DNA from 2 places in the Streptomyces sp. NPDC031497 genome. Region 1 is predicted to be linked to the other one. Evidence: riboswitches for the same ligand, from Rfam matches in the RefSeq annotation. Region 1 holds a riboswitch; the other holds the start of a gene.
What was found. A riboswitch is a leader RNA that binds a small molecule or an ion and turns the genes downstream of it on or off. The one in region 1 is predicted to bind ZMP and ZTP.
Positions count from the first base shown of each region.

Region 2: it holds a riboswitch for ZMP and ZTP, as region 1 does, so the genes downstream of both, ACZ5K7_RS14350 (glycine hydroxymethyltransferase) here and ACZ5K7_RS18365 (bifunctional 5,10-methylenetetrahydrofolate dehydrogenase/5,10-methenyltetrahydrofolate cyclohydrolase) in region 1, are expected to answer to the same signal.

Region 1 covers NZ_JBVIKO010000008.1:66,154-77,533, forward strand. The annotation lists gene ACZ5K7_RS18320 (L,D-transpeptidase family protein) at 1-299, opposite strand, end outside; gene ACZ5K7_RS18325 (pyridoxal phosphate-dependent decarboxylase family protein) at 441-1,835, shown strand; gene ACZ5K7_RS18330 (SDR family NAD(P)-dependent oxidoreductase) at 1,821-2,642, opposite strand; gene ACZ5K7_RS18335 (hypothetical protein) at 2,692-3,219, shown strand; gene ACZ5K7_RS18340 (MBL fold metallo-hydrolase) at 3,332-3,961, opposite strand; gene ACZ5K7_RS18345 (S-(hydroxymethyl)mycothiol dehydrogenase) at 3,961-5,049, opposite strand; gene ACZ5K7_RS18350 (ABC transporter ATP-binding protein) at 5,377-7,155, shown strand; gene ACZ5K7_RS18355 (hypothetical protein) at 7,239-7,535, opposite strand; gene ACZ5K7_RS18360 (nuclear transport factor 2 family protein) at 7,708-8,073, shown strand; ZMP/ZTP riboswitch at 8,246-8,328, shown strand; gene ACZ5K7_RS18365 (bifunctional 5,10-methylenetetrahydrofolate dehydrogenase/5,10-methenyltetrahydrofolate cyclohydrolase) at 8,355-9,203, shown strand; gene ACZ5K7_RS18370 (CU044_5270 family protein) at 9,204-10,181, opposite strand; gene ACZ5K7_RS18375 (RNA polymerase sigma factor) at 10,174-10,716, opposite strand; gene ctaD (aa3-type cytochrome oxidase subunit I) at 10,822-11,380, shown strand, end outside.
Region 2 covers NZ_JBVIKO010000006.1:113,855-125,234, forward strand. The annotation lists gene ACZ5K7_RS14330 (DMT family transporter) at 1-558, opposite strand, end outside; gene ACZ5K7_RS14335 (hydrolase) at 675-1,616, opposite strand; gene ACZ5K7_RS14340 (hypothetical protein) at 1,925-2,269, shown strand; gene ACZ5K7_RS14345 (glutathionylspermidine synthase family protein) at 2,277-3,473, shown strand; ZMP/ZTP riboswitch at 3,720-3,809, shown strand; gene ACZ5K7_RS14350 (glycine hydroxymethyltransferase) at 3,842-5,302, shown strand; gene trpS (tryptophan--tRNA ligase) at 5,471-6,484, shown strand; gene ACZ5K7_RS14360 (2'-5' RNA ligase family protein) at 6,671-7,249, shown strand; gene ACZ5K7_RS14365 (decaprenylphospho-beta-D-erythro-pentofuranosid-2-ulose 2-reductase) at 7,343-8,098, opposite strand; gene ACZ5K7_RS14370 (FAD-binding protein) at 8,114-9,514, opposite strand; gene ACZ5K7_RS14375 (phosphatase PAP2 family protein) at 9,665-10,189, shown strand; gene ACZ5K7_RS14380 (decaprenyl-phosphate phosphoribosyltransferase) at 10,186-11,214, shown strand; gene ACZ5K7_RS14385 (GtrA family protein) at 11,256-11,380, shown strand, end outside.

The DNA.
Region 1 (11,380 bases):
CCGACGGCCTTCTGCTTGTTCATCAGGTCCATCACGCCCCAGGTGACGGGGCCGGCGTAGCCGATGTCGGGCGTGATGCCGTGCTTGTCCTGGAAGGCCTTGATCGCCTTGCAGTCGGCGGCGGACTGCTTGCCGTCCACCGGCCGGCCGAGGAACTTCTCCACCTGCTTCTGGTACGGCCCGGCCTGCGTGGTGCAGCTCGCGGCCTGGGCCGGGGCGGAGGTGAGGGCGAGCGTGAGCGGTGCCACGAGCCCGGTGACGCCGAGTACGACGGCACCTCGTCTGCGTATGTCCCCCATGTGAAGTCTGTCTCCTTCCTGTGTCCTGCGATCTCGTGGTCCTAGACCGGCCGATCGAGGGCATTGGTTGTAGCACCGGCCAGGCTGTGACGAAACGGTTAACTTCGGCGTCGTGGGCGCGGGCGGCCTAGGCTGCCGTCCATGCACCGCATGCTTGCCGACGATCTCGCCCGGTTCCCCGAGCTTCTGCGGTCGGCCCGTGAGATGGCCGCGCGTGCGCTGGCCGGGCTGGACGAACGGCCGGTGGCCGCGCTCGGCCCGGTACCCGCGCGGGCGGCGCTGCCCGAGCGGGGGGAGGGCGGGGAGGGCGCGCTGGCCCGGTTCGCCGAGCGGTGGGCGCCGGGTCTGTCCGCCTCGGCCGGCCCACGCTACCTCGGTTTCGTCACCGGCGGTGTGACGCCCGCCTCCCTGACCGGCGACTGGCTGACCTCGGCCTACGACCAGAACGCGGCCGGGGCCGCCGGCTCCTGGGGTACCGCCCTGGAGCGCGAGACGGTGGCCTGGCTGGCCGAACTGTTCGGGCTCGGTGAGGCGCACAGCGGGGCGTTCGTGACCGGGGCGACGATGTCCAACACGGTCGGTCTGGCGATCGCCCGGGAATGGCTCGGCGAGCGGCTCGGGGTGGACGTCTCCCGGGCGGGCGCCGCCGCGCTGGGCCCGGTCGAGGTGCTCTCCGGCAGCCCGCACTCCAGCGTCGGCAAGGCGCTGTCGGTGCTCGGCATCGGGCGGGACCGGCTGCGGCCGGTGCCGCTGCTGCCCGGCAACCGGGAGGCGGTGGACGTGACCGCGCTCGACTCGGCGCTGGCCGCGCTGGGCGGGCGGCCGGCGATCGTCGTCGCCAACGCCGGCACGGTGAACACCGTCGACTTCGACGACCTGCGGGCGATCGCCGCGCTCAAGGAGCGGTACGACTTCTGGCTGCACGTCGACGCCGCGTTCGGCGCCTTCGCCGCCCTCTCCCCCGCCCACGCCCCGCTCGTCGCCGGTCTGGACGCGGCCGACTCGGTCTGTGTGGACCTGCACAAGTGGCTCAACGTCCCCTACGACGCGGCCGTGCAGTTCACCCGCCGCCGCGACCTCCAAGTGGCCGTCTTCCACAACGAGTCCCCCTATCTGGGCCCGCCCACCGGCGACCCGGACTTCCTGCACCTGACCCCGGAGACCTCCCGCCGGCTGCGGGCGCTGCCGGCCTGGTTCTCCCTGACGGCGTACGGCCGTGCCGGGTACCGCGAGATCGTCGAACGCAACGTCGCCGAGGCCCGGCGTCTCGGCTCTGGCATCGACGCCCTCCCGGACCTGTGCCTGCTGGCCCCGGTCCGGCTCAACGTGGTCTGTTTCACCCTCGCCGAGAACCCCACGCAGGAGCGGGTGGACGCCCTGGCCCGGGCGCTCGCCGCGTCCGGGGAGACGTTCCTCACCCCGACGGTGTACGGCGGGGTGCCGGCGCTGCGGGCGGCGTTCAGCAACTGGCGGACCACCGAGGACGACACCCGGCGGGTGCTGGCCGCGGTCGCGGCCGCGTCAACGGCCCTGTGACGGCGCATGCCGGGCCTCCCGGTGCGGCCGCAGCGCCGCGTGGAAGCCGCTGTGGACGGCGGTGAGGCCGCCGTCGACGCGGAGCGTGGTGCCGGTGATCCAGGCAGCGTCCCCGGAGGCGAGGAAGGCGACGGCCGCGGCGATGTCCGCCGGCTCGCCGACCCGGCCGAGCGGGTAGAGCGGCCCGAGGGCGTCGAGTTCGTCCTCCCGTTCCGCCCACGCCGAGGTGCGGACCGTGCCCGGCTCCACCAGGTTCACCCGGATCCCGCGCGCGGCCGCGTGCCCGGCGAGGGTGCGGGTCAGCGAGCCGAGGCCGGCCTTGGCGGCGCTGTACGCGTGGTTGCCGAAGTCGGCCTCGGCGTTGACCGAGCCGATGGTGACGACGGCGCCCCGGCCGGAGGCGGCCAGGTGCGGCAGGGCGGCCCGGCAGCAGCGGTACACGCCGGTGAGGGTGATGTCGAGGTCGAGATCCCAGCCGTCCTCCGGCTGGTCCTCGAAGAGCGGGACGTCCGGGGTGCAGTGCGCGGCGCAGTTCACCAGCACGTCGAGTCCGCCGAAGGCGGCGACAGCACGGTCGACGGCGGCCGTCACGGAGTCGCGGTCGGCCACGTCACAGCCGAACGCCTCGACCGGCAGGCCCTGTTCACGCAGCGCGGCCGCGGTCCGCTCGGCCTCGGACAGGTCCCGGTCGGTCGCCAGCACCCGTGCGCCCTCCTCGGCCAGCCGCCGGGCGACGGCCGCGCCGATGCCGCGGGCCGCGCCCGTGACGAGAACCCCGTGTCCCGCAAAGCGATTGAGTCCGGTCATGGCACGACCGTACGGGCGGAAGGATCAACAGGACAGATAGCGTGCGGGCATGTCCGCGTTCTTGCAGCAACTCCCCGCCCTCATGGGCGTCGTGATCGGCGCGCTCGGTTCGTATCTCGCCGTGGTGCGGGGTGACCGGGTGCGGTTCCGGCGGGAACAGGAGGCGCGCTGGGACGAGCGCCGGCTGACCGTGTACGCGGAGTGGGCGCAGGCGCTGAAGAAGACCGTCTCCGTCGACTACCGGGTGGCCGCCCATCTGGGCAACGACCCGCATCCCCACCCGCTCTCCCCGCAGGAGGCCGAACCCCTGCTGGCCGCGGCCCAGTTGGCCCGTGATCCGTACGGCGAGAAACTCATCATGCTGGGCAGCCCGGCGGTGGTCGCGAAGGGCCAGGAGTGGGTGCTGGCGGTCATGGCGATGGAGCGGTTCCTGCGGGAGGAACGGCGGGATCCCGAGGCATGGCGGATCCTGCTGGAGCGGCAGCGCGACGGCCGCGACGACTTCTACGCGGCCGTCCGCGAGGACCTGGCGCTGCCGCCCGGCCACCCGGGACGCCTGCCGCTGGCGGAGGCCTGACCTGCCGGTCCGTCGGGCGGTCCGGCAGGTCAGGCCTCCGGCACGTGCTCCCTCACGGTCTCCGTCGAGGGCCGCCCGGAAGCCTGACTTCCTCAGTCGCCTTCTCCCGGCGTCAGTGGCCGCGGGTGATCCACTCCTCCAGATGGGGGGCTTCGGCACCGATGGTGGTCGGGTCGCCGTGGCCCGTCAGGACCTTCGTCTCCGCAGGGAGGGTGAGCAGCCTGTCCCGGATGGAGTCGATGATCGTCGGGAAGTGGGAGTACGACCGTCCGGTCGCGCCGGGGCCGCCCTGGAAGAGGGTGTCACCGGTGAAGACGACGCCCAGTCCGGGCTCGTGGAGGCAGACGGCGCCGGGCGCGTGGCCGGGTGTGTGCAGCACGGTCAGGTCGGCGCCGGCCGCCTCGATGACGAGCCCGTCGGTCAGATGGTTGTCGGGCTCGCGGTCGGGGTGGGTGAGCTTCCACAGCGGCAGGTCGTCGGGGTGCAGCCAGATCTTGGCGCCGGTGAGGTCCGCGAGGGCGGGCGCGGCGTCGATGTGATCGTTGTGGGCGTGGGTGCAGACGATCGCCTTCAGCACACGGTCGTCGACCGCCTCGGCGATGGCCTCGGCGTCGTGGGCGGCGTCGATGACGATCACTTCGCGTTCGTCGCCGATGATCCATACGTTGTTCTCGACGTCCCAGGTGCCGCCGTCGAGGGTGAACTGTCCGGAGGTGACGAGGCGTTCGATGCGGGTGGTCATCAGAGCACCACCACCGAACGCAGCACGTCGCCCTGGTGCATCCGGTCGAACGCCTTCTCCACCTCGTCGAGCTGGATGGTCTCGGTCACGAAGGCGTCCAGCGGCAGCCGGCCCTGCAGGTGCAGGTCGATCAGCATGGGGAAGTCCCGGGAGGGCAGGCAGTCGCCGTACCAGCTGGACTTGAGCGCGCCGCCGCGGCCGAAGACGTCGAGCAGCGGCAGTTCGAGCTTCATCTCCGGGGTCGGTACGCCGACGAGGACGACCGTCCCGGCGAGGTCGCGGGCGTAGAAGGCCTGCCGGTAGGTCTCGGGGCGGCCGACCGCCTCGATGACGACGTCGGCGCCGAAGCCGCCGGTCAGCTCGCGGATCGCCTCGACCGGGTCGCCCGCGCGCGAGTTGACCGTGTGGGTGGCGCCCAGGGTGCGCGCCGTCTCCAGCTTCCGGTCGTCGATGTCGACGGCGATGATCTTCGCGGCGCCCGCCAGCCGGGACCCGGCGATCGCCGCGTCGCCGACCCCACCGCAGCCGATCACGGCGACCGAGTCGCCCCGGCCGACGTTGCCCGTGTTGATCGCGGCGCCGATGCCGGCCATCACCCCGCAGCCGAGCAGTCCGGCGACCGCCGGGGAGACGGCCGGGTCGACCTTGGTGCACTGTCCGGCGGCGACCAGCGTCTTGTCGGCGAAAGCGCCGATGCCCAGCGCCGGGGACAGCTCCTGTCCGGTCGAGGCGAGGGTCATCCTCTGCTTGGCGTTGTGGGTGTTGAAGCAGTACCAGGGGCGGCCGCGCAGACAGGCCCGGCAGTTCCCGCACACGGCACGCCAGTTGAGGATCACGAAGTCACCGGGCGCCACGTCCGTGACACCCTCGCCGACCGACTCCACCACTCCGGCGGCCTCGTGACCGAGCAGGAACGGGAACTCGTCGTTGATTCCGCCCTGCTTGTAGTGCAGGTCGGTGTGACAGACCCCGCAGGCCTGTACCTGTACGACGGCTTCGCCCGGCCCGGGGTCCGGCACCACGATCGTCTCGACCCGCACCGGCTCGTCCTTGCCCGGTGCGATCACGCCGCGTACTTCCTGCGCCATGGACCTGACCCTTTCGTCGCTCTGCTGACGTGCCTGTCTTCCGACCCTACGCGCGACCGATCGGTAACGGCACGGAGCACGTCGATCGTCGCGGATCTTTCCAGAGCAGATACCCCCGAGGGGTAAGGCGACCGGGGCCGGGGAAAGGAGTGTGCCGCCGTACGGCCGACGCATCCGGAACGCCGGGTCCGCTTCACCGCGGGCCGGCACGGCGGCCCTGGACGCGGCCTGACGAAGAGCGGTTCCACCCGTAGGCGACCGGACTCCGGGGCCGGGTCGGCCCGACGTAGCCTTGGTGCGCCGCCCACCGCCCGGACGAGGAGCACCGTGACCACCGCAGACGCAGTTTCGCCGCGACGGACGGGAGACCGGACCGGTCCGTCCGCGTTCCGGCTGCTCCTCTCCTATGTACGGCCGCACCGCTGGGCCCTGCTGGCGGGTGCGGTGCTCTCGCTGCTGAACGGGGCGACCGGGCTGCTGCTGCCGCTGGTGGCGCGCGGGTTGATCGAGGACCTGTCCCACGACCGTTCCATCAGCGGGAAGTTGCTCGCGATGGCGGGTCTGGTGGTCACCAACACCGTCGTGGGCGCCCTGGGTTCGTATGTGCTGCGGCGCACCGCCGAGTCGGTGGTGCTCGGGGCGCGGCGCACCCTGTCGTCGTACCTGCTGCGGCTGCGGATCACCGCCGTGGACCGCACCGAACCCGGTGACCTGATGGCGCGGATCACCTCGGACACCACCCTGCTGCGCGAGGTCACCACGGACTCGCTGGTCGCGCTCGGCACCGGCGGGCTCACCCTGGTCGCCACCGTGGTGATGATGGGGGTGGTCGACCCCGTGCTGCTGGGCGTCACGCTCGCGGTGATCGCCGGGGCGGGCCTGGTGCTGGGCACGATCGTGCCGCGCATCAACCGGGCGAGCCGACGGGCGCAGGACGCGGTCGGGGTGATGGGGGCCTCGCTGGAGCGGGTACTGGGCGCGCTGCGCACCGTGAAGGCGTCGGGCGCCGAGCACCGTGAGGAGCGGGCGCTGCACGAGGCCGCCGAGGAGTCCTGGCGGCAGAGCGTGCGGGCCGCCAAGTGGTCGGCCGCGGCGGGCAACACGGCGGGGCTCGCGATGCAGCTGGCGTTCATCACGGTCCTCGCGGTGGGCGGGGCGAGGGTGGCGACCGGCGCGATCGGCATCGGCACCCTGGTGGCCTTCCTCCTGTACGTCTTCTATCTGATGTCGCCGATCCAGCAGGTCGTCGGCGCGGTCACGCAGTACCAGACCGGTGCCGGCGCGCTCGCCCGGATCCAGGAGGCGCTCCGGCTGCCCGCCGAACCCCCCTCCGCGCCCGCCGAGTTGCCGTCCCCCGGCGCCGAACCGGCCGCCGTCACCTTCACCGACGTACGCTTCCGCTACGCCGACGACCTGCCGTACGTCCACCACGGAGTGAGCTTCGCGATACCCGCCCGGGGCATGACGGCGTTCGTCGGCCCGTCCGGCGCGGGCAAGACCACCGTCTTCTCGCTGATCGAGCGGTTCTACGACCCGGAGTCCGGCACGATCACCCTCGACGGCCGTCCGCTCGCCGACTGGGACCTGCCCCTGCTGCGCTCGGCCATCGGATACGTCGAGCAGGACGCGCCCGTGCTGTCGGGGTCGCTCAGGGACAACCTGCTCCTCGGCAATCCGGAGGCGGACGAGGACACGGTGACGCGGGTGCTGAAGACGACGCGGCTGGACGGTCTGGTGGCGCGGCTGCCGCAGGGCCTGGAGACGCTGGTCGGGCACCGCGGGACCAAGCTGTCCGGCGGCGAACGGCAACGGGTCGCGATCGCGCGGGCGTTGCTGCGCCGACCCCGGCTGCTGCTCCTGGACGAGGCGACCTCGCAGCTGGACGCGGTGAACGAGGCGGCCCTCAGGGACACGGTCGCCGATGTGGCGCGGTCGACGACGGTGCTGGTGGTCGCGCACCGGTTGTCGACGGTGACGACGGCCGACCGGATCGTGGTGATGGACGCGGGCCAGGTCCGCGCGGTGGGCACGCACCGGGAGCTGGTGGCGGCGGATCCGCTGTACGCGGAGCTGGCGGCGACGCAGTTCCTGGCCGCCGAGCACTGAGCGCCCGGTACCCGGCCGCCCACCCACCGGCTACGGCGAAGGGCCGCCCCTTACCGGGACGGCCCTCGGGGTGTGGCCGGGGGTCAGGACCCGATGCCCGGCACCAGCCCCATGGCGGGCGCGGCCAGGTCGGTGAGCTGGTGCAGTTCACCCAGCTTGTGGAGTCCGTTCAGTCCCTGCAGCTGCTCCGAGACCTTGGGGACCTCGTCCTTGTACTCCGCCGGGATGTCACTGCGGGCCAGCGAGTCGAGCACGCCGATCGGGCTGAGCTTCCCGGGGTGCTGCGCGTCCGCGTCGGCCGCGTTCGCCAGCGGCGCGGCGAGGCCGGTGACCCCGACCGCGAGGCCGACGGCGGCGACGATACGTCGTGTTGAGATCATGTCTCCAGCAACGGGCGCGGCGCCCGGCCGGACACGGGCAGCCGGTCCCCCTCACCCGTCAGGCGGAGCGCCCGGCCTGCGCTTGCCGAGCGCGGCGGGGCGGAGGAGGCTCGAAGGTGGGGCTGTCGCGGCCCGCTCCGTATCGGGTCGCGGGCTCCCGCAGGAGGTCATCATGGGCACCGCGACAGGCTCCACGTTCGATACCGAGACACTGCGCCGGGCCGTGGAGGGGAACACGGGGAACACCCTGCTGGCGCTCTACACGGACGACGCGGAGATCCGCATCGTCGACCGCACCACCCAGCCCAGCCACCCCAAGGTCCTGCACGGCCGCAGGGACATTGCCGCGATGCTGGACGACGTCTACAGCCGGGACATGACGCACAAGGTGGACCAGTGCATCGTGCAGGGCGACCGGGCCGCCTACAGCGAATCCTGCGAGTACGCGGACGGCGTCCGGGTGCTCGCCGAGTCGATGATCACGCTGCGCGACGGCAAGATCGCCGAACAGATCATGATCCAGGCATGGGACGAGTAGCCGGAAGGACCGCGAGGGTCCAGGTCAGCGCCCGGCTGACCTGGACCTTCTCGGCGCGAGCGGGACTCGGGCAGCGCCGCCGCACGCGTCCGCGTACGTCCGTCATGCTGCTGCGGACGGCCCTGCGAGCGGCGCACCGCCGTGGGAGACGCTGAAGGTCTCGGTTACGCTGGGCGCGGGCCGTGACTGGCGCTGAGGTGGAGCACCACCGGGGAGCGGTCCGCACTGTCGATGCCGTGCGCCTGGGCGATCAAGGTCGAACCAGCTCAGGAGCGTGCCGCATGACCCCTGCCCGTCTCATGGACGGAACCGCCGTCGCCCGCCGGATCGTCGAGCAGACCGCACAGCGGGCCGCCGAGTTCACCGCCCGCACCGGCACCACGCCGTGCCTGGCGACGGTGCTGGTCGGCGAGGACCCGGCCTCCGTCACCTACGTCCGGATGAAGCAGAACCGCAGCCGCAAGGCCGGTATCGCCTCCCGGCACGTGGCGCTGCCCGCCACCACGACCACCGGGGAACTCGTCACCACCCTGCGGGAGTTGTCCGCCGACCCGGCGGTGCACGGCATCCTGCTCCAGCATCCGGTCGGCGAACACATCGACGAGCGGGCCGCGTTCGAGGCGATCGCACCCGAGAAGGACGTGGACGGCGTGACCTTCGCGTCGTTCGCGACGATGAGCTTCGGCCTGCCGGGCTTCGTCTCCTGCACGCCCGGCGGCATCCTGCGCCTGCTCGACGCGTACGACGTGGACCCGGCCGGGAAGCGGGCGGTGGTCGTCGGCCGCAGCGCGATCCTGGGCAAGCCGGCCGGCATGCTGCTGCTCGCCCGTGACGCCACCGTCACCTACTGCCACTCCCGCACCGCCGACCTCTCCGCGGCCGTCCGCGAGGCCGACATCGTGGTCGCCGCCGTCGGACGCCCCCGGCTGATCCGGGGCCAGGACGTCAAGCCGGGGGCGGTCGTGCTCGACGCGGGCTACAACGAGGGGAACGTCGGTGACGTCGACTTCGACACCGCGATCGAACGGGCCTCGCTGATCACGCCGGTGCCGGGCGGGGTCGGTCCGATGACCATCGCCGTGCTGCTGGAGCAGACGGTGACCGCGGCGGCCCGGCAGCTCGGGGTGTGATCAGCGCATCCAGGCGCTGTAGTCCATGACGTCACCGGCCCGCACCCCGTACTCGGGGTCGTCCCGGGTGAACGTGGTCTCCAGGCCGAGTACGGCACCGGTGGCCGGGTCCAGGATCAGCATCCGCCGGGCGCCCGAGGCCTCGTCGTGGACGTACGCCTGCCCGGTGCGGCCGAGCCGATCGGTGACCTGGCCGGCCGGGCGCAGCCCCTCGGCGTCGGCGAGGAGTTCGGCCAGGGCGGCCGACTCCCGCGCGCCGAGCGTCCAGTTGTCGAGCAACTCGCGGGTGGCGTCCAGGAGTTCCGACGTGGTGAGGGTGTGGCTGTAGATCAGCTCGGTCAGGTAGGTGCGCAGTTTCGCCGGGTCGTGCGGGGGTGTGGCGAGCGGCGGGGCGTCCCCCCACATCGGGGGGAAGGTGCGCCGGCTGAGCACATGGCCGTCCTCGACCAGCCGCGACCGGTCACCGTCGTCGGTCAGGACCGGGCGGCCCGGGTGGGCCGGGTCGGTCGCCACGACCACCTCGGTGTGGCTGCCGTCCGCGGCCCAGCGCACCACCCGCTCCTCGGGCAGCGTGACCGGCGGCCTGCCGTCGCTCATGCCGAGGCTCCAGGACTGCACATGGGTGCCCTGAAGCAGCGCCGGGGACCCGTCCTGGGCCGCCACGGCGGCCAGTTTCGCGACCTCGGCGAGCGGTACGGGGATGGAGTGGACGCGGACGGCCAGCGGCCGGGGTGCGGCGACCGCGGGAGTGCCGGCGGAACCGCCGAGCAGCACGGTCAGGACGGTGGCCACGGCGACGAGGGCCGCGGCGAGCGACCACACCAGTCGCGGCCGGGTCCGGCGCCGGGGGGTCGGATTGTCGTGCAGCAACCGGGCGAGGTGCCGTTCGGCGGTGTGGTCCAGGGGGCCGTCGCCGAAGTGGGGGCCGTCGGCGGGTGCCGGGTCGGCGGCGCGCAGCAGGTCGAGTTCGTCAGCCATGGCGGTGTTCCTCGGGGAGAGCCTCGGCGGCAGGGGGGCGCAGTCGGTCGATCTCGGCTCTGAGCCGGCGGCGGGCGCGGTGCAGCCGCATCGCCGCCGCCCGGCTGCCGCAGCCCAGGGCGACCGCGACCTCGTCGACGCCGAGCTCCTCCCACGCCGTCAGCCGCAGCACCTCCTGGTCGGCCGGGGAGAGCCGGCCCAGCGCCTCGTGCACCCAGGAGCCGGGGCGTTCGGTGTCCGGGCCGGCCACGGTCTGCCGCCCGTGGGCGCTCTCGTCGTTGCCCAGCCGGTCCACCAGCCGGCGCCGGCGCCCGTATCCGCGTACCGCGTTGGCGAGGCAGTTGCGTGCCACGCCGTACAGCCAGGGCAGCGGGGTGGCCGGCAGGTCGGCGCGCCGGCGCCAGGCCACCGTGAACACCTCTGCCACCACTTCCTCCACCTCGCCGGTCCGCCCGTCCAGTCGCCGCGCGACATAACGGCTGACCGCCCAGTAGTGCTCGCGATAGGCAGCGGCGAAGATCTCGTCGTTGCTCATGTTCGGTTCCTGTCCGGCACCTTCCCGATCGTCACACCCCTTTCCGTGACGCTCGTCGCATCCGTCGAGTGTGACCGGCACGCACCGCCCGGACACAGGCGGGGCATGAGGAACCTCAAGTGGCTCACGACCACGGATCACAAGACGATCGGCACGCTGTACCTGGTCACAGCGTTCTCGTTCTTCTGCCTCGGTGGCGTGATGGCCCTGTTCATGCGCGCCGAACTGGCCCGGCCGGGCCTGCAGATCATGTCGAACGAGCAGTTCAACCAGGCGTTCACGATGCACGGCACGATCATGCTGCTGATGTTCGCGACCCCGTTGTTCGCGGGCTTCGCGAACTGGATCATGCCGCTCCAGATCGGCGCACCCGATGTCGCCTTCCCGCGCCTGAACATGCTGGCCTACTGGCTCTACCTGCTCGGCTCGACCATCGCGGTGGGCGGTTTCCTCACCCCGCAGGGCGCGGCCGACTTCGGCTGGTTCGCCTACGCCCCGCTCTCGGACGCGGTGCGGACCCCGGGGGTCGGCGCCGACATGTGGATCATGGGTCTGGCCTTCTCCGGCTTCGGCACCATCCTCGGCGCGGTCAACTTCATCACCACGATCATCTGCATGCGCGCGCCGGGCATGACCATGTTCCGGATGCCGATCTTCGTCTGGA
Region 2 (11,380 bases), on a different contig from region 1:
GGTGAGCAGCCCGCCCGGCCACAGGGTGTCGATGAGCCGCACCGACACCTCCACCACCCCGAACCCGAACCCCGCCCCGAGGCCCAGCAGCAGGGCCCGCCAGCGACCCGACAGCCGCCCGCCGACGAGCCCGAGCAGCAGCACGCCCACCGCGGTCGCGAGCATCGCGTACTTCAGCGCGTCGGACCCGGCCCGGTCGCCCTCAGGCCCCGACGCCAGCCCCAGCATCGCGAGCCCCGCGCACACCACCCCCACCGCGCCCCACTCCAGCCCGCTCAGCCGCACCCGCAGCAGCCGGGCCGCGACCACCGCGGTCACCGCGAGGCTCGACGCCAGCGCCGCGCTCACCGCGTAGATGGGGAGCGAGCGCAGCGCCAGGATCTGGAACACGAACCCCAGTCCGTCCAGCCCCAGCCCGGCGAGGTACCGCCACTGCCGCACGGCCCGCAACAGCAGCGCGGCCTCCCCGCCCGTACCGTCACCGGCCGCCCGCGCGGCCACCGCCTGCAGGACGGTCGCCGTACCGAAGCAGATCGCGGCCGCGAGGGCGCACACCATTCCAAAGAGCACAAAGGGACTGTAGGGGCTCCGGGGAGGGGAGCGGACGGTGATCGTGAGGAAAGCAAAGAAGCGGGTCCGGGGCGCACCCCGGACCCGCTCCCTCCCCTTGTGGGTCAGTTGGCGCCGGCCAGCCAGGCGGTGGCGTTGAGGGCGAGGGCGGCGTTGGTGGCGCCGCTGTCGTTCCAGCCGTCGTACAGCGTGTTGCCGGACTGTCCGGTGCCGTCGTCGATCGGGGAGCTGTCGCCCCAGAACGCGACCCGGCCACTGCCGAAGGCGGACGTCAGGAAGAAGGCGCCGGTGTTGCCCGAGTAACCGCTTCGGTACACCAGCCCCTTGACGGCGGAGTTGTCGGAGGGTTTGAGGGTCGCCGTGGTCCCGTCGGCGATCAGGCTCTTGGTGACGGTGCCGAAGCCGCCGTGCAGCACCGGGTCGCTGCTGTCGCTGACGGCCTTCGGGTAGCCGGAGCTGACGTCCAGCGTGTCGATCGAGAAGCCGAACGGGTCGGTCGAGTCGACGCTGTTGTTCGTCATCAGGTCGTTGAGGATCTCGACCGCGTCGTAGCCGTCGCTGTTGCGGTCGGCCCCGGTGTGGTCGGAGATCATGAACAGACCCCCGCCGGCCTTCACGAAGTTCATGATCGCCGTCTTCTCGGCGGTGGTGAACTTGGTGTTGGGCTCGGGCAGCACCAGCGCGTCGAACTTCGACAGGTCGGTCGTCGACGAACCGCCGTACGTGAGGGCGCTGGTCGCGGTCTTCAGGCTGTAGTCGCCGGTCTTCTGCAGGGCGACGCCCCACGACGACAGCGCGCCGGTCCAGTCCTTGTCGGAGGACGGCGAGGAGTCCTGGGAGAGCGGGTCGGGCTTGCTGGTGGAGATGATCCAGTCCGCGTTGCCGGCCTCTTCGGCGTGGCCGTCGTCGAACAGGACGCGGTAGGTGGTGGCCGCGTGGGCGGGGGCGGCCGCGGTGCCGACCTGGAGCGCGGCTCCCGCGGTGAGCAGGCCGAGCACGGTCAGGGCCGTGGTGAGTTTGTGGCGCGAGGCGGCGAAGCCGGGCATCTGTCATTCCTCCGTCGGTGGGGGGTGCGAGGGGGATGGCGGTGCGGGTGCTGCGGGGTGGTGTCTTCGCGCGTAGAGTTCGAAGTTGATCGTTCACCTACGAACAGCTGGACGGTACCCGTGGTGCGCGGCGCGGCGGCAGGACCTCCGGCGGCTTCACATGATTTTCTTACCTGGACATGACAAGTCGGGCTGGATCCGTCCGTCCAGGCTGACCGGACCCGCTCGTCTAAGCTGTCGCCGGACACCCGGCCGACGATCACTCAGCTGCCGTCGGCCCACCGCACACCACACGGGGGAACACGAACATGGCTGACGCGCGCCGGCAACTCCGCTCGGGCACGGTGATCCTCGGCGGTATGGGCCTCCTGGCCGCCGCCCTCACCGCCTGCTCCTCCGACCCCGACAAGCGCTGTGTCGACCGCAACAGCTACACCGCCGCCAAGGGCTACCAGGTCGTCTCCGACAAGAACTGCACCTCCACCAAGGCCGCTGTCAACGGCGCCTACTACTACGGCGGCAAGAAGAAGAGCGGCTGGGTCAGCGGCGGCTCGTTCACCAAGCCGGCCAAGGGCTCCGGCGGTTCGTCGAGTGGCGGCCACAGCGTCCACCGCGGCGGCTTCGGCAGCGGCCACGGCAGCTCCGGCGGCTGACCGCACGATGCGTCGCCGCACCACGGAACCCCGCCCCGACTGGCAGCGGACCGTCGAGGAACAGGGCCTGATCTACCCCCTCACCCGCCATCCGGACGGCACCCTGCGCCCGTACTGGGACGAGACCGCCTACTACGTCTTCACCCTCGACGAGGTGGAGGCGCTGGAGGAGGTGGTCGAGGAACTGCACGCCATGTGCCTGGCGGCGGCCGGCCACATCGTTGCGCAGGATCGTTTCGCCGAGCTGGGCATCACCGACCCCCGCATCCGCGCCGCCGTCACCGAGGCCTGGCACCGCCGCGCCGAACTCCCCTCCCTCTACGGCCGATTCGACCTCCGCTACGACGGCACGGGCCCGGCGAAACTCCTGGAGTACAACGCCGACACCCCCACCTCCCTGGTGGAGGCGGCCTCGGCCCAGTGGTTCTGGATGGAGGACCGCTTCCCGGGCGCCGACCAGTGGAACAGCCTCCACGAACGCCTCGTCGCCGCCTGGCGGCGGCAGGCGCGTCTGCTCCCGCCCGGCATCCCCCTGCACTTCGCGCACTCCAGTGCCGACGAACTCGGCGAGGACCTGATGACGGTCGCCTACCTGAAGGAGACCGCCGAGCAGGCGGGCCTGGACACCGACTGGATCTCCATGGAGGAGATCGGCTGGGACACCCTCTCCGGCCGCTTCGTCGACAACCGGCTCCGGTTCATCCGCAGCTGCTTCAAGCTCTACCCGTGGGAATGGCTCACGACCGACGCCTTCGCCGCCCACGTCCTCGACACCCTGGACAACGGCGGCGGCACGGGCACCACCATGTGGATAGAGCCGGCCTGGAAGATGCTGCTGAGCAACAAGGCGCTGCTGGCGATCCTCTGGGAGCTGTACCCGGGGCACCCGAACCTGCTGCCGGCGTACGTGGACGGCCCGAGGGAACTGGCCGGGACGACGGGCTACGTCAGCAAGCCGCTGCTGGGGCGGGAGGGCGCGGGCGTGCTCGTCCACCCGCCGGGTGCGGGGACCGTCGTACGCGAAGAGCCGTGCTGCTACCAGGAGCTGGCCCCCCTGCCGTCGTTCGACGGCAACCATGTGGTGCTCGGCGCGTGGGTGGTGGGTGAGGAGGCGGCGGGACTCGGCATCAGGGAGTCGCAGGGTCTGGTGACGGACGACTACGCCCGCTTCCTGCCCCACGTGATCCTGCCGTCCGCCCCCTGACCCGGCCGGGGCCGCGTCGCCGAGCGGGGCCCCGGCCCTCGTCGCGGGCGAGTGCCGGTGCCCTGAACCGTCCGGCGCCCTCAACCGTCCGGCGCCCTCAACCGTCCGGGTTCTGGATCCGCTGCGGCGGGTGCCACGGTGCCCGCCGGTGGGTCGAGCGGCCCTGGCGGCCGGCCGGGCAGGCGCGCTGCTCCGCCCGACTGGTGGACGCCACGGCCCTCGGCTCCGGCGTGCCCGGTAGTCTGACCAGCGGGCCGTGACTGGCGCGCTGGGATGGGACCGACCATCGGGGAGCGGCCCGTGTCCGATCGAGTGCCGTGCGCCTGGGCCGAACCGTGAACGCCGAACGCCATGTCCGGAGGTCCCGAATGTCCGAGCCCCGTTCCACCGAGCCCCTCTCCACCGAGTCCACCGCGTACCGCGCGGCCCTCGACGTGATCCGTGCGGTCGAGCCGCGCGTCGCCGACGCCATCGGCCAGGAGGTCCACGACCAGCGCGAGATGCTCAAGCTGATCGCCTCCGAGAACTACGCCTCGCCGGCCACCCTGCTCGCGATGGGCAACTGGTTCAGCGACAAGTACGCCGAGGGCACCGTCGGCCGCCGCTTCTACGCCGGCTGCCGCAACGTCGACACGGTCGAGGCGCTCGCCGCCGAGCACGCCCGCGAGCTGTTCGGCGCCCGCCACGCCTACGTCCAGCCGCACTCCGGCATCGACGCCAACCTGGTCGCCTTCTGGGCCGTCCTCGCCGACCGCGTCGAGGTCCCCTACCTGGCCAAGGCCGGCGCCCGCCAGGTCAACGACCTCTCCGAGGCCGACTGGGCCGAGCTGCGGCAGGCCTTCGGCAACCAGCGGATGCTCGGCATGTCCCTGGACGCGGGCGGCCACCTCACCCACGGCTTCCGCCCGAACATCTCCGGCAAGATGTTCGACCAGCGCTCCTACGGCACCGACCCGGCGACCGGCCTGATCGACTACGACGCGCTGCGCGCCCAGGCCCGCGACTTCAAGCCGCTGATCCTCGTGGCCGGCTACTCCGCGTACCCCCGTCTGGTGAACTTCCGGATCATGCGGGAGATCGCCGACGAGGTCGGCGCGACCCTGATGGTCGACATGGCGCACTTCGCGGGCCTGGTCGCGGGCAAGGTTCTGACCGGCGACTTCGACCCGGTCCCGCACGCCCAGATCGTCACCACCACCACCCACAAGTCGCTGCGCGGCCCGCGCGGCGGCATGGTCCTGTGCGACGACTCGCTGAAGGACCAGGTGGACCGCGGCTGCCCGATGGTCCTCGGCGGCCCGCTCCCGCACGTCATGGCCGCCAAGGCCGTCGCCCTGGCCGAGGCCCGGCAGCCCTCCTTCCAGGACTACGCCCAGCGGATCGTCGACAACTCCCGCGCGCTGGCCGACGGCCTGATGCGCCGGGGCGCCACCCTCGTCACCGGCGGCACGGACAACCACCTCAACCTGATCGACGTCGAGTCGTCCTACGGCCTCACCGGCCGACAGGCCGAGTCCGCCCTCCTCGACTCCGGCATCGTCACCAACCGCAACGCGATCCCGGCCGACCCCAACGGCGCCTGGTACACCTCCGGCATCCGCATCGGCACCCCGGCCCTGACCACGCGCGGCCTGGGCACGGCCGAGATGGACGAGGTCGCGGCCCTGATCGACCGGGTCCTGACGGCGACGGAGCCGGGCACGACGAAGTCGGGCGCGCCGAGCAAGGCCTCCCACGTCCTGGACGAGAAGGTGTCGACGGAGATCGCGCAGCGGGCTACGGACCTGGTCGCCGGGTTCCCCCTCTACCCCGAGATCGACCTGGGCTGATCGACGCCGTCAGGGGCAGCGCGCCGTAGGGGCGCGGGGCTGTATCGATTTGCGGCTACCGCCGCGTGGGCGCGAACGGCCCCCACCGGCCCGCAGTCCCCCGCGCCCCGAAACCACCCCACCCCTCAAGGGCCGACCACCCCCTCACCCTCTGCGAGAATGGTGGGCATGGCCTCTGATCGACCCCGCGTGCTCTCCGGCATCCAGCCCACCGCCGGCTCGTTCCACCTCGGCAACTACCTCGGCGCCGTCCGCCAGTGGGTGGCCCTCCAGGAGACCCACGACGCCTTCTACATGGTCGTGGACCTGCACGCGATCACGGTCCCGCAGGACCCCGCCGACCTGCGCGCCAACACCCGGCTCGCCGCCGCGCAGCTGCTCGCCGCCGGCCTGGACCCGGACCGCTGCACCCTCTTCGTGCAGAGCCATGTGCCCGAGCACGCCCAGCTCGCCTGGGTCATGAACTGCCTCACCGGCTTCGGCGAGGCGAGCCGGATGACCCAGTTCAAGGACAAGGCGGCCAAGCAGGGCGCGGACCGCGCCAGCGTCGGCCTCTTCACGTACCCGATCCTCCAGGTCGCCGACATCCTGCTCTACCAGGCCAACGAGGTGCCCGTCGGCGAGGACCAGCGGCAGCACGTCGAGCTCACCCGCGACCTCGCCGAGCGCTTCAACGGCCGCTTCGGCGAGACCTTCGTGATCCCGAAGCCGTACATCCTCAAGGAGACGGCGAAGATCTACGACCTCCAGGACCCGGCGATCAAGATGAGCAAGTCGGCGTCCACCCCGAAGGGCCTCGTCAACCTCCTCGACGAGCCGAAGGCGACGGCGAAGAAGGTCAAGAGCGCGGTCACCGACACGGACACCGTGATCCGCTACGACGCGGTGCTGAAGCCGGGCGTCAGCAACCTCCTCACCATCTACTCCACCCTCACCGGCAAGTCGATCGCCGAGCTGGAGCAGGAGTACGAGGGCAAGATGTACGGCGCGCTCAAGACGGACCTCGCCGAGATCATGGTCGACTTCGTGACCCCGTTCCGGGAGCGCACCCAGCAGTACCTGGACGACCCGGAGACGCTCGACTCGGTCCTCGCCAAGGGCGCGGAGAAGGCCCGCGCCGTCGCCGCCGAGACCCTGGCCCAGGCCTACGACAGGGTCGGCTTCCTGCCCGCCAAGCACTGAGCGGAGTGCCGGCGGCGCCGAGCGGGGCGCCGGGGGCGCTCGGGGCGCTCCGGGGAGCGCACGGGAGCGCTGCACATCACTTCGGCCACGGCTGCCCGGAAGGCGGCCGTGGCCGTACAGTCGATAGCCGGACGGCCGGGTACGAACCCGACACGCGTCCGACCACCACGACCGACAGGAGATGACGTGGGGACCGTAACGATCGGCGTATCGATCGCGGTCCCGGAGCCTCACGGCAGCCTGCTCCAGGAGCGGCGCGCGGGCTTCGGCGACGCCGCGGCCCACGGCATCCCCACGCACGTCACGCTGCTGCCGCCCACCGAGATTGCCGAGGGCGAGCTGGCCGCCGTCCAGGCCCATCTCGGCGAGGTCGCCGCGGTGGGCCGGCCGTTCCCGATGCGGCTGTGCGGCACGGGCACGTTCCGGCCCGTTTCGCCGGTCGTGTACGTCCGGGTGGTCCAGGGGGCGGACGACTGCGCCTGGCTCCAGCAGCGGGTGCGCGCCGCGTCCGGGCCGCTCGACCGCGAGCTGCAGTTCCCGTACCACCCGCATGTCACCGTCGCGCACGGGATCGACGAGGCGTCGATGGACCGGGCCTTCGCGGAGCTGGCGGAGTACGAGGCCGAGTGGTCCTGCATGGGGTTCGCGCTGTACGAGCAGGGTGCCGACGGTGTGTGGCGGAAGCTCCACGACTACGTGTTCGGGGGCTCCGTCGTGCCGCCTCAGGCGGGGCATGCGGAGCGGGGGACCATCGCCAGCCGGTAGCCGCGGCCCGGTCGCGGGCCGGTCGCGCCCCCGCGGCGGTGGCCGCACATCGCTACGCCCCGCGCCCCCGAAGGGGCGCCCCCGTGGCCGTCGTCAGATCGGCAGCCGTCGGAACACCGACCGCGGTGCGTGCCGCAGCGCCGCCATCACCACCCGCAGCGCCCCCGGTACCCACACCATCTCCGAGCGCCGCCGCAGACCCGTCTCGATCGCCGTCGCCACCGCCTCCGGGGTCGTGGCCAGGGGCGCTTCCTCCAGCCCCGCCGTCATCCGCGACCGCACGAACCCCGGCCGTACGACCATCACGTGCACGCCCGTCCCGTGCAGCGCGTCGCCCAGGCCCTGCGCGAACGCGTCCAGGCCCGCCTTGCTGGAGCCGTAGATGAAGTTGGAGCGCCTCGCCCGCTCCCCGGCGACCGACGACAGGACCACCAGGGAGCCGTGGCCCTGCGTCTGCAGGGCCCGTGCGCTGACCAGGCCCGCCGAGACGGCGCCCGTGTAGTTGGTCTGCGCCACCCGCACGGCCTTCGCCGGCTCCCGCTCGTCGGTCGCCTGGTCGCCCAGGACGCCGAAGGCCAGCAGCACCATGTCGATGTCGCCCTCGGCGAAGACCTTGCCGAGGGCGGTCTCGTGGGACTCGGGGTCCAGCGCGTCGAAGGGGACGGTGCGGACGTCGGCGCCCAGGGTGCGCAGATGCCCGGCGGCGTGGTCGAGCGCGGGGGAGGGGCGGCCGGCCAGCCAGACCGTGCGGGTACGGCGGGCGATCAGCCGGCGCGCGGTCGCCAGCGCGATCTCGGACGTACCGCCGAGGACGAGCAGGGACTGGGGCATTCCGAAGGCGTCCTTCATGACAGCGATCAGCTCCTAGAGGCCGAGACGGCGGGACAGGTCGGAGACGAACACCCCGCGCGGGTCCAACTCCGCGCGCAGCGCGCGGAAGTCGGCGAGCCGTGGATACATCACGGCGAGCAGGTCGGGACGGAGCCGGGCGTCCTTGGCGAGGTAGACGCGGCCGCCGGCGCCCGCGACCTCCTCGTCCAGTTCGTCGAGGAAGGCGCCGAGGCCGGGCAGCGCGGCCGGGATGTCGAGGGCGAGGGTCCAGCCGGGCACGGGGAAGGAGAGCCAGCCGGGGTCGGCGTCGCCGAAGCGTTTGAGGACGGCGAGGAAGGACGGACAGCGGCGCTCGGAGATACGGGCCACGATCCGGCGCAGGGCGTCCTCCTGGCCGTATCCGACGACGAACTGGTACTGCACGAAGCCGCCGCGGCCGTAGACGCGGTTCCAGTGCGGGACGCCGTCCAGGGGGTGGAAGAACGCGGAGACGCGCTGGAGTTGGCCGGTACGCGCGCGTGGGGCCTTGCGGTACCAGAGTTCGTTGAAGAGACCGACGGTGGTGCGGCTCAGGAGGCCTTCGGGGACGAACGCGGGGGCGGCCGGGAGCTGACGGGGGCGGAAGGCAAGTGGTGCACGCCCGGCGCGTGTGCCCTCGCCGAGCGCCTCCCGGGGCGCGTGGTCGCCCCGCGTGAGCACCGCGCGCCCCGTCGCCGCCCCGCGCGCCAGCAGGTCGATCCAGGCGACCGAGTAGCGGTAGCGGTGGTCCGTGGTGGTCAGGCGGTTCATCAGGTCGTCGAGGTCGGTGGCGCGTTCGGTGTCGACCGTCAGGTACGACGTCTCGACCGGGAGGAGGCGGACGGTCGCCGTGAGGATCACTCCGGTCAGACCCATGCCGCCGGCCGTCGCGTCGAACAGCGGGGTGCCGCGGCTCACCGTACGGACCTGGCCGTCGGCGGTGAGGAGTTCGAAGGACAGCACGTGACGGGAGAAGGATCCCGAGACATGGTGGTTCTTGCCGTGGATGTCGGCGCCGATCGCGCCGCCCACCGTCACCTGGCGGGTCCCCGGGGTCACCGGGACGAACCAGCCGAGCGGCAGCAGCACCTCCGTCAGGCGGTGCAGGGAGACCCCCGCGTCGCACAGGAGGGTGCCGCCGTCGGCGTCGATGGCATGGATGCGGTCGAGGGCCGTCATGTCGAGCACGGCGCCGCCGGCGTTCTGCGCCGCGTCCCCGTACGCCCGTCCCAGACCCCGCGCGATACCGCCGCGTGCCCCGCAGTTCCGGATCGCGTTCGCCGCCTCCTGGTACGTCCGGGGACGGATCAGGCGGGCGGCGGTGGGGGCGGTGCGGCCCCAGCCGGTGACGGGGACGGTGGTTCCGGGGGGTGCGGACTCGGCGGGACCTGCGGGCCCTCCAGGCTTTCCAGGCATGTGGACGACCGTATCGCTGCCGTATGGGTGTTATGAGTGCTATTGGCGATTGGTTACGGAAGATCACCTGACTCCCCGAAACGGGTGATTATCGGAATGTCGCTCAATATGGTCGTAGCTTTTGCGTGGTCAAGGTGAACAGTGAGTCCAATGGACGACATGGACCACCGGATCCTCTCCGCGCTGCACGCCTGCGGCGCCGATCCACGCGTCGCGTCGGCCGCGCGCGGTCTCTCCCTCGCGGGTGAACACGGCGCGCTCTGGCTCGCGGCGGGCCTCGCCGGGGCCGCCGCGGACGGCGCGCGGCGCGACGCCTGGTTGCGCGGCACGGCGCTCGTCGCGGGCGCGCACCTCGGCAGCATCGGCGTCAAACGGCTCGTGCGCCGTGCGCGCCCCGCGCATGTCCGGCCCCGGGTGCGCACCGCGGGCCGGCACTCCTTCCCCAGCTCGCACGCCACCTCCGCCGCGGCCGCCGCCGTCGCCTTCGGGGCGCTCGGCGCGCCCGCCCTCGCGCCCCTGGCGGCCGCCGTGTGCCTCTCCCGGCTGGTCGTCGGCGTGCACTACCCGACGGACGTCGCGGCGGGCGCGGCTCTGGGGGCGCTCACGGCGCGCGCCGGGGCGCGATGGATGCGCGGGGGAGTGCCGGGTGCCTCGTACGCGGGGAGGCGTGGGTGACCGAGACCGCGCACGCCGCCACCGGAGCGACCGCCGACGGCGCCGCTGAAACGAATCTGCACGAGCAACGCGGCCACCCCGCCCGGCCGCACGAACCAGCGAACGGGCCCGCGAACGGACCGGCACGCGCGCGTGTCACCCCCGGCGGTCTCCTCAAGGGCCTGCTGAAGACCACCCGCCCCAAGCAGTGGGTCAAGAACACCCTCGTCATCGCCGCCCCGGCCGCCGCCGGCCGGCTCTTCTCCGGGCACGCGCTCCTGACCCTCACCCTCACCTTCGTCCTCTTCACGGCCTGCGCCGCCGCCGTCTACCTGATCAACGACGCCCGGGACGCGGACGCCGACCGCGCCCACCCCACCAAGTGCCACCGCCCGGTCGCCGCGGGCCGGGTCCCGGTCCCCGTCGCCTACGCGGCAGGAGGCGTCCTGGCCGTCCTCGGACCGCTGCTCGCGGTCTGGCTGACCCCGCCCCTCGTCCCGGCCCTCCTGATCGCCTACCTGGGCATGCAACTGGCGTACTGCGTCGCCCTGAAGCACGTCCTGGTGGTCGACCTCGTCGTTGTCACCACCGGCTTCCTGATGCGGGCGGTGATCGGCGGGGTCGCGCTCGGCATCCCGCTGTCCCGCTGGTTCCTGATCACCACCGGCTTCGGCGCGCTCTTCATGGTGTCGGCCAAGCGCTACTCCGAGGCCGTGCAACTGGCCGGGAAAGCGGGCGCCACGCGCGCGCTGCTCACCGAATACACCACCGGCTACCTCCGCTTCGTGTGGCAGCTCGCCGCCGGGGTCGCCGTCCTCGCCTACTGCCTGTGGGCCCTGGAGGGCCACCACACCCCCGCGGCGGGCCTGCTGCCGTGGCGTCAGCTGTCCATGGTCGCCTTCATCCTGGCGATCCTGCGCTACGCCGTCTTCGCCGACCAGGGCACCGCCGGCGAGCCCGAGGACGTCGTCCTGCGCGACCGCGCCCTCGCCCTGATCGGCCTGGCCTGGCTCGCGATGTACGGGCTCGCGGTGACCCACTGGTGACCGCCGAGACGCCCCGCGCGCGACCCACCCGCCCACGCCCCGTGCGCGCGGCTCCCACGCCCCCGCGCGAGCTGGTCGGCTTCGCGACCGTCGGTCTGCTCGCCTACGCCGCCGACCTCACCCTCTTCAGCTGCCTGCGCGGCCCGGCCGCCCTCGACCCGCTCAC